3 regions of the Neomicrococcus aestuarii genome follow, and region 1 is predicted to be linked to each of the others. Evidence: predicted binding sites of a transcription regulator. Region 1 holds the regulator's gene; each other region holds the start of a gene.
What was found. The regulator LexA, encoded in region 1, represses DNA repair genes until DNA is damaged. The targets are predictions, from matches to a motif close to TCGAACANNTGTTCGA.
Positions count from the first base shown of each region.

Region 2: the regulator LexA is predicted to act here: its motif matches at 1,211-1,226, upstream of HD598_RS08345 (HNH endonuclease signature motif containing protein).
Region 3: the regulator LexA is predicted to act here: its motif matches at 2,459-2,474, upstream of HD598_RS10175 (HNH endonuclease signature motif containing protein).

Region 1 is NZ_JACHDR010000001.1:365,841-369,120, reverse strand. Features, by position in the region: gene HD598_RS01660 (histidinol-phosphate transaminase) at 1-198, opposite strand, end outside; gene HD598_RS01655 (LysM peptidoglycan-binding domain-containing protein) at 407-814, opposite strand; gene lexA (transcriptional repressor LexA) at 1,111-1,866, shown strand; gene HD598_RS01645 (ATP-dependent DNA helicase) at 1,959-3,280, opposite strand, start outside.
Region 2 is NZ_JACHDR010000001.1:1,853,813-1,857,092, forward strand. Features, by position in the region: gene HD598_RS08340 (MFS transporter) at 1-1,147, shown strand, start outside; gene HD598_RS08345 (HNH endonuclease signature motif containing protein) at 1,365-2,927, shown strand; gene dmpG (4-hydroxy-2-oxovalerate aldolase) at 3,186-3,280, opposite strand, start outside.
Region 3 is NZ_JACHDR010000001.1:2,240,567-2,243,846, reverse strand. Features, by position in the region: gene HD598_RS10180 (SGNH/GDSL hydrolase family protein) at 1-563, shown strand, start outside; gene HD598_RS10175 (HNH endonuclease signature motif containing protein) at 863-2,191, opposite strand; gene HD598_RS10170 (amino acid ABC transporter ATP-binding protein) at 2,665-3,280, opposite strand, start outside.

The DNA of each region.
Region 1 (3,280 bases):
GAACTCGCGGTCCGGGTAGCGATTGAGGTTCGCAGCTGCTGCGCGCACGTCCTCGGCAATGGAATCACGTACTTCAACAGGAAGCGGATGAGTGTTCTCGTTGACGTTGAGCATGTTCGGCACGTCAAGCTGTGGCGCACCATACGGCTTCAGTCCGCGAAGGTTGTCCCGAAGCGGCAGACGTTCAAAAGGATCCATTGACTGATTCACCAGTCAATTCTAGGCAAAGACGAACAGCGGACCGGAATTTTGAGTCGTCATGACTGGAATGCACGTAGTGATATCTGTCGCTACACTGACTCCCGGCCGGCTCCAGGCCAGCCCCATTCCCCGCGGACCGACCTAGTTCCAGTGGTCCTAGTTCCAGTGGTCCTAGTTCCAGTGGCGTTCCAGTGGCGAAGTTCGGTTATGGGTGAACCGGAACGAAAATTTCCTGACCAACGCGCAAGGTCTTGCCATCGATGACGTTCAATTCCTGAATCTGTTCGATGGTTTCGCGGGGATCCTGACCTGGAGCCACTGCTTCAGCGATGCTCCACAAGGAGTCACCCTGCAAGACGGTGACCTGGACGGCGTCAACACTTGAAGGTGCCGTGGATCCTGCCAGCACGGGGCTGGTGAACAGCCCAACGAGCGCCAGCAAGGCGGCTGCCAAGGTCATGGACGGGATCCCGATGAACACCAGACGGCCCTTGCGGGTGAGTTGAAGCTTCGCCGGTCGCTGTGCCGTGCGAGGACGTGCTTTCGAAAAATCGGTCAACGACGAGCGGCCTGCAGTCGCGCGGAACGGCGATGAAATTGCGGCAATAGTCATTGTTCTCCCCTTCATTCTTTCGAAGACTTGGGCGACTTTTCGCCCCGCCTCGAATACTGCTTCGAAAACCTATAGAACATTTCTAGCACGTATCTTCGATGATTGTCGAGACACACTCGAACAAATCTTTCAAAGACGTGCGCAGGTACCGTAGTGTTAGTGCAACGGAAGCTGCTAGAACTAGTGTCCTCACGGGTACTGACACTTAGAACATAGATTCCGAATTCAGCAGGCAAACTCGGGGACTTTCGTCAAAAGATGGAACGTCAATCGACGGCAAGAGACGGGACCGGAACATGACACGGCGGACAATGACCAAGATTCAGGAACGTGCCAACGCGCACTTCCCAGGACTCACCAGTCGGCAGCTTCAGATCGTTGATGTCATTCATCGTTTGATCGAAGAAAACAGCTACCCTCCCACCATGCGAGAGATCGGCGACGCCGCCGGACTAGCATCGCTTTCCAGCGTGACCTATCAGCTTGCACAGCTCGAGCAGCGTGGAGTCATCCGTCGTGACCCTAACCGTCCCCGTGCTATCGAATTGCTGATCGAAAAGGTCGAGGCTAAGAAGTGGGCTGAAGAGCAAAAAGCTTTCGCCAAGGAATCCTCGGTCCAGAACTCTGATACGTCCGCCTCTATACCTGAAGGCCGCACCGTTTTCGTAGATAACGACGATCTCGTCGCCGTTCCGCTCGTGGGACGTATCGCCGCCGGCGGACCAATTCTTGCCGAGCAGTCGGTGGAAGACACCATGCTCTTGCCGCGAGTTCTCACCGGTCAAGGCGAACTCTTCATGCTGAAGGTCGCTGGCGACTCAATGATCGACGCCGCCATTGCGGACGGTGACTGGGTAGTTGTTCGTCGCCAGAACTCCGCCAATAACGGAGACATTGTTGCGGCTCTGCTGGACGATGAAGCCACGGTCAAGACGTTCCGTCAGCGCGATGGTCACACGTGGCTTTTGCCGCAGAACACGAACTACGAACCGATTTTGGGCGATCACGCCACCATCATGGGTCGCGTGGTTTCCGTCCTACGCGCTATCTAGCTCGCAGCAATCCGTGTTTCATTTCTAATTTCGTTTCTCAGCGGTCTTTACTGAGCGGTCTTTACTGAGCGGTCGCTTCGAAAGGGTCGCTTCTAAGCGGTCGTCGCCTGATTCTTGGCGGCGGCCGCTAGTCGTTTAAGGACACCCGTCACGACGTCGGGATCCGTGGTGGACCACATTGGCGGCAGGGACGCCTTGATGAACCCTCCATAGCGCCGGCTGACGAGACGAGAATCCAAGATTGCGACGACGCCACGATCATCCGTGGAACGAATCAGACGGCCAGCACCCTGCGCCAGCTTAGTGGCCGCGCTACTGACGGACACGCTCATAAAGCCGCTGCCACCGCGACGATCAACGTCCTGTGTGCGTGCCTTCACGAGGGGTTCGTCGGGGCGCGGGAACGGAATTCGGTCAATGATGACAAGTCGGCATGAGGTGCCCGGGACGTCAACGCCTTGCCACAAGGACATGGTGCCGAAGAGACACGTAGCTTCATTCTCAGAGAACTCTTCGACGAGTGCCTTCATGCTCGATTCGCCTTGGCACAAAATGTCATAGTCCACGCGACGCCGCAGTTCTTCGGCGGCTTCTTCGGCCGCTCGGCGGGAGGAGAAGAGGGCGAGCGTTCCGCCTTCGGAGGCGTTGATCAATCGCTCGATCTCGTCGTATGTGCGTGGGTTGACGTCTCGCGAGGGTGCGTCAAGGTGCTTCGCCACGTAGAGGACACCCTGCTTGGAGTAGTCAAACGGGCTGCCGACGTCGATTCCGGACCACGACGGCGCACCATCGCCTCTGAGCCCAAGGTTTCCGGCGGCGGTATCGAACGCCGCGCCAATCGCTAGCGTTGCGCTCGTGAGCACGACGGTACGATCTGCGAAGAGCCCCTCCCTCAGTTGCATTCCCACAGAAAGTGGGGCGACGTGCAGAACTGCGGGGGAATCTTCTGATGCGGACTGGTACCCACTACCAGGCACAAACTCGCGCGGGCGAGCCGCCCACACGACGTCGTACTGGGGAGAAGCTTCCAAGAGACGCTCGGCTTGTTCCACGATGTACATGATCTGCGACTTCGCCATCTGCATGGCTCCGTCCGGATTCGCAGAGTCAATCTTGATATCCGAGGCAACCACGCGGGCGGCCTCCCGCACCATGGTGAGCGCTTCTCGTTGCTCCTCGGTAATACCGCGTGGCAAAAGACCATCAGACACGCTAGAGACGGATTCCTCGAAGGCTCTATTGGCTCGTTCGAGTGGCTCCACAATGACTTTGGCGTGCTTGCGTGCCGCACTGGCAGCCGCGGAGATCGTGGCGACGGACAGCGGCTTGGTCACCGAATTGGTGACACGATCCTCGAGCTCGTGGGCTTCATCCACCACCACAATGTCGAACTCTGGCAGGACGGCAAGACCTT
Region 2 (3,280 bases), 1.5 Mb from region 1:
CGTATTTTTTGCACCCATCAATGTGCTCATTGGCCTGCAAGCTACCGCAATTGATGCGCCCAATAAAGAAGCAATCCTTTCTCTAGTAACCGCCTTTGGTGCGTTCGTTTCCCTGGTTGCCAATCCGCTGAGCGGCGCACTGTCCGACCGCACCACGTCCCGCTTCGGTCGACGCCGCCCCTGGGTTTTAGGCGGAGCGTTGGTAGTGGTGGTGGCGCTGCTCATCATGTCCGGAGCTACGACGGTGGCGATCATGGTGGCGGGCTGGTGTCTTGTGCAAGCCGGCGCTAACGCCATGTATGCCGCGATCTATGCCGCGATCCCGGACCGAGTGCCCTTGGAACAGCGGGGTCTCGTGGGCGGTTTGGCCGCGATGGGGCAAACTCTCGGAATTTTGACCGGTGCCGCGGTGGGCTTTGTCATTGCCGGAAACGTGCCTTTTGGGTACCTGCTTTGTGCCGGGATTCTGGTGCTTAGCGTCCTCGTGTATGTTTTTCGCGGCGATGACCCGGCGCTTCCGCGCGATGCCGTTGGACGTTTTGAATGGCGAAAGTTCTTGGCAGGGTTTTGGATTTCCCCCGTCAAGTATCCGGATTTCGGGTGGGCCTGGCTCACGCGCTTCCTAATGTTCGTGGGTAATCAGCTCACGATTGTGTACTTGCTCTTCTTCCTCACCGATGTCATCCAGCATCCGGACCCAGCCGGCGGAGTGCTGATTCTGACCGGCGCATATGCTGTCACCGTGGTGATTACCACCGTGATCGCAGGCAAATGGAGCGACCGCGCAGGCAAGCGACGAGTGTTCGTAGCTGGATCATCCGCGATGATTGCGTGCGCCGCCGTCATCATGGCGTTTGCTCCTACGTTCCCCGCTGCTTTGGTGGGGGCCGTGGTCCTGGGGGCTGGATTCGGTGCGTATCTTGCCGTTGACTTCGCGCTGTTGACGCAAGTGTTGCCATCGAGCGCTAGCCGCGGCAAGGACCTTGGCGTTATCAATATCGCCGCCTCTCTGCCGCAAGTGATCGCACCGACCCTCGCTTTCCTCGCAGTCACCTATTTCGGCGGGTACCGCACCATGTTCATTGTGGCGGCCGCGATCGGGCTGCTGGCCGCTGTGCTGGTGTACCGGATCAAGTCGGTGCCGTAGCCGACACCAGCGGGCGGCAAGTTCACCCATGTTTCGTAAGCAGGCGTCGTCGTACTGGCTGAATCGAACCACTATGCGATAGCGAAGGTGACTTCCTTGGGTGATTTTCGGTTCACAAATCACCCACACGCGGTGTTTTTCGTCGTATTTCATGCGGCTTGTCCACAAAAATCGACGTAAGTTCTAAGTGTCAGGGGTCACTTCTAGAGTTGTATGCATGGAGGAATTAGTTCCGGCTGCACATCCCAATCCGCCTACCAAATTGACCGTGAATGCGCTTCAAGAAGAGTTCGCGCATCTGCAATCCCGCATGGCCCAACTGCGGATTGCCGCGTCCCGAGTGGATGCAACGCCCACCCAGCTCGATCAGCTGGGACTGTCCATTGAGACGTTGAGCCATGAGGCTGGCCGCACCCAGGTCACACTCGCGTTCCGAATGGAGCAAGAGATCAATGCGCTGAATGCTGAGAAGAAGTTTTCTACGGGGCGTTCGCCTTTCCGGTCCGTCAAAGATCGGCTTTCCCAAGTGCTACATATCAGCCCCGGTGAGGTTCAGCAGCGGCTGAACACCGCCCATGGGGTGATGGCTGTGGAGGCCCCTAACGGCGACACGGAGACGGCCCATCCTTTCGTGGCGACTGCGTTCGAAGACGCTGCTCTGCCCGTTGCGTTGGCCGCCAAGATCATTGGCGCCGTTGATGGTTTGCAAGCGCCCATTCAGCAGATCAGCTCGGATCCTGTGGAGGCCAAAGTGCTTTCCGAGCGGATCGAGGCTTCACTCGTAAAAGCGGCCTTGAGCTCGACTCCCAAGGCCGTGGAGCGGGAGAAGCGGAACTGGGAGAACAAGATCAACGCGGCGGGCGTCCAACCCACGTTTGAAGTGAAGAGGGACTTCCAAGGTGCCTACTACCAAGGGAAACACTTTGGGCTGCACAAGTGGTCCTTTCTGATGGATGCCATCCAACATGAAACCTTTCTGACGGCCATCGCGCCAGAGGCCAACCCTCGCTCGGCGAATCACGATCCGGCCGGTGAACTGTCGGGGAATCGTCGGCAGGGACAGGGGCGCGGTCAGGGGCGCGGTCAGGGCCACGGGCAGGAGTCTGAAGTCGATGAGATTCCTGTGGCGCTAGACCAGAATGGCAAGGAGATTGAAGCTCCGAAGGACACTCGTTCGCTCGCTCAGAAGCGCCTTGACGGGGCAATTCATGCGCTGACCGTTGGTCTTCAGACGGGCAAGCTATCCATCAACGGTGGGTATCAGCCGCAGATTGTGGTGAATATTGATCAGAAGACGCTCGAGGCTGATCTCGCAGCCACCGATGCAAACTTCCGGTCTGACGCCGTCCACTCGGGGCCAATCAACCCGCGCTCCATCCGGCAACTCGCCTGCAACGCAGAGCTATTACCGGTGGTTCTGGGCGGTGACTCGCAAGCAATAGATGTGGGATCTCGAAAGAGACTCTTTACCGCGGAGCAACGAAAAGTCCTCTACGCCCGAGACAGAGGATGTACGTTCCCCGGATGCGCTAGCGGGGTAGACCGATGCGAAGCTCACCACGTCCAAGAGTATTCGCGAGGCGGCCCCACCACCTTGGAGAATGCGGCCATGGTGTGCAGACATCATCACCATCTGGTCCATGAGACGGGATGGACTATCACCGTGAGAAACGGAGTGCCCTTCTGGAGCCCACCACCCGAGGAAAGCTCGAGTAACCAACTCATGCGCAACGCCTACTTCCACCCTGAGAAGGCTGGGCAACTTCAAATCACGGCCTAGTTGTGATCCGAGTTTTCCCTGCACTGAGCCGAGCCGATTCTCGCTGACCTTTGACCCAACATGACTTTTCCGCGCCGTGAAACGATCGGCGGCGACGGAACCGCTCTTTGAGAACTTAAAAGTGATCAGAGAAAAGCGGTGTCCACATTGCGTGAATGTGGACACCGCAGGTGGCTATGCGCCTGAGACTCTGTGCGCTCGGCCGCTAGATCTGTGATCAGCAATCAGCGATCAGCTAGGAGTGCAAGAGCTTGAGCCTTAGCTGCGACCGTGACCTTCAGCGACAAGCTGCAGCGCGACGTCAACGATCATGTCTTCCTGACCACCGACGTACCCAGCCTTGCCGACTTCCT
Region 3 (3,280 bases), 1.9 Mb from region 1:
CGGACATTGCTTTCTACTCTCAAGTCGTCGCAGCCGGAGCGCTCAGCCAGGCAGAGGTTGTCACAATCACCCTTGGCGGCAACGACCTGCCGTGGAAGGAACTCGTGCAAGCGTGTGCCATGGGATCTCCTGAACAATGCGCATGGGCATTTGGATCAGCTCAGACGGCACTTGGCAGTGTGGGAGCTAATGTCTACAGCACGTTGAGCACTATCCGTAGCCTCACCAATGCGAGGATCGTGGTTCTTGGCTATCCGCAACTCTTCGATGGCGTCTACCCGAACCCCTATCTGTCGCCCGGCCAGATTGCCGGAATGCGGCAACTTACAACTGGTCTAAACGCCCAGATCGCTGGTGCAACCGCACCCATCACCAATGCATCTTTTGTTGATGTCAATTCCTGGTTCGGTGGTCATGGTGTGGACTCCCCGGATCCGTGGATCTACTTCAATCCCACGAATCTCGATGATCCGAACAACCTGCACCCAACATCCGAGGGTTACCTGAACGCCTACTACCCGGCAACCATGAGCGCCATCAGTTTTGGCTTGCTTGGTCGCTAAATCTCGCACTGACGACTAGCTAGTCTCGAATAGCTGTCGTCGTCTGGTCCGGCGTTGTTGCTTAACGCCGGACCGTTTCTATGTGGTTGTCAGGGCACGCCCGTCGTGCTCACCAGTGGTGTCTAGTGGCGTGACGGGGTGTCACGATCAGGCTGACCCAAACCTCGGATCACCTGAAGCTTTTCGAAACGGACTCGAACCAATCCCACGAACCAACCAGGAAGCATCGGGCGCCCCTTAAGACACTTCCGTAGTGTGGGCACGCGCGCTTCATCAAGGCGCGGGCGTCTTGGCTGGTGTTAGGGTGTGAGGCCGTGGCGGAAGTAGTGGTTTCGTAACGGGATCTGGTTGGGGTCGACGGCTTTCGGGGGAACCCAGTACGGGACCCCGGAACTAATGTTGATTCGCCAGTCGGTTTCGTGCACGAGTTGGTGATGGTAGTGACAGACCAGTGCCCCGTTATCAATCGTGGTCGGACCGCCTTGGGACCATTCCTTCACATGATGGGCTTCGCACCCATCCGCCGGAACCGTGCACCCCGGGGCAGTGCACCCGAGATCTCTCGCGTACAAGATCTTTCGTTGTTCTTGAGTGAACAACCGTTGCGGCTCCCCCACATCCAACACCCTGCCCTCACCATTCAACACAACCGGCAGGATCTGCGCATCACACGCGATCTTACGGATCATGCTCGGATCTACCGGGCCTAGCTGGGCTGAATGCGATAAATACTTCTCATCAGCTGCCACCCGACCCTGCAACGTCTCCAAATCGATCGCGACCATCACCTGCGGCCGTAACCCACCGTTGACTGGTAGCTTCTTAGACTCCAACCCAGCCCGCACACTACGCACCAAACCGTCGGCAAGCTTTTGCGCGCGAGTACGCGAATCCTTCAACACCACCGGCACCTCATGAACGTCACCATTCGCATCAAGGCACGATCCTGCAGCTTCCACCTCATTGGCATCACTGGTGCTGGCATCAGTGCTGGCGGTGGTTTTGACGCGGGGGTTGGCTTCGAAGGTGGAACCAGCTGCGATGACGGCCCATTGTTCGTCGTCGAAATAGAACTCCCCATGATTCAAACCGTATTTACGTCCGAGCAAGTGCAAGCCCTGGAACTGACGCTTGAGCTCATCAGTCGCGGTGACATTGTTGGTGTTGAGTCGGTTCAACCAGTTCTTCGCCACCGTTGACACCAACGGGCACCCACCGGTGCGGTTAGCCCCCACCAGGGCCGCTTCCATCCCCTCCCGCGTCGCATCAGCATCCACACCTTCAGTAGCACTGGCGATGGTTTCGGCTTTACTGATCTCCCGGACCATCGTGGAAGCGGCAAGCAACGACATGTTCCCGTTCATGAACACATCAGCCACCAACGGCAATTTCGCGCCTAAGGATTCCCCGTACTCGTCGAGTCGGTCTCGTAAGCCTTCGGCCACGCTAAGACGGCGCCGAATCTCGGCCTTAGACACACCCAAATGGGCGGCGAGTTCTTCTTCCGGGTTCTTAGACCGCAACCGGTTCCCGGACCCAGTAGCAGCTTCCCGTGTAGCAGCATCAACAAACGCCTCCGCAGCCCGAACCTGCCCGCGGGCGATCTGGTGTGAAAGTTGTTCGATCAAACCCGCGCATTCTTTCCACGCACCCCGAGACATCGACGCCCCCATCAACGAATCCATCGCCGACGAAACAGCCTCGTGGATCAACCGAAACCGGTCAACCCCACCCCCAGCAGGCACAGCAACACGAGGCATAGCAGCACCGCTCGCGGCAAGCGAAGAAGCACCAGTTGGTGCAGTGCTAGTAGTTGGGTAAGTGGGTTGAATTTCTAGTGCGGTAGTCATGCGTTCAGGCCCCCAGCCTTCGAAATTTCGAACACTTTTATTCTACCGAAGAAACATTCGAAACACCACCCCCGCAACACCCCTGTGCACAACAATCACCTGTGCGTGAAACACACCAGAAAACCCCCGCAAACGAGCGCAGAAAACAAATACGACGCCGCACCCCGCCTCCCATAACTACCTCAAGAAAACCGGGGGCAAGAAACAGAAAGCGAGCTGCGACGTCGTACTAGAAATACTGAAGTGAGAACCTACAGAACCTTAGACAAGAAGTCCTGCAAGCGCGGCGCCTTCGGGTTGCCGAAAAGCTCGGCGGGGGCACCTTCCTCGGTGACCACACCGTCGGACATGAAGATCACGCGGTCAGAAACTTCGCGCGCGAAGCCCATCTCGTGCGTCACGAGGACCATGGTCATGCCCTCCTTCGTGAGGTCGCGAATTACCTGAAGCACTTCGCCCACCATCTCAGGGTCCAAAGCGGAAGTCGCCTCGTCAAAGAGCATGATGCCTGGATTCATCGCCAGCGCACGCGCAATAGCCACACGCTGCTTCTGACCACCGGACAAAGAAACCGGACGAGCATCCGCCTTCTCCTTCAGCCCCACCCGGTCCAACAAGGAAATAGCCTGCGCACGAGCTTCCTCCCGCGCAACCCCCTTGACCTCCATGGGAGCCAACATGATGTTCTCCGCCACCGTCATGTGCGGGAAGAGGTTGAAGTGCTGGAACACCATGCCAATGGAGCGTCGGACCTCGTTGATATCCACTTTGGGATCGGTGAGATCGCGCCCGTCAACAATCACATGCCCGGAGGTAATGTCCTCGAGCTTGTTCAAGCAGCGCAACACCGTGGACTTACCGGAACCG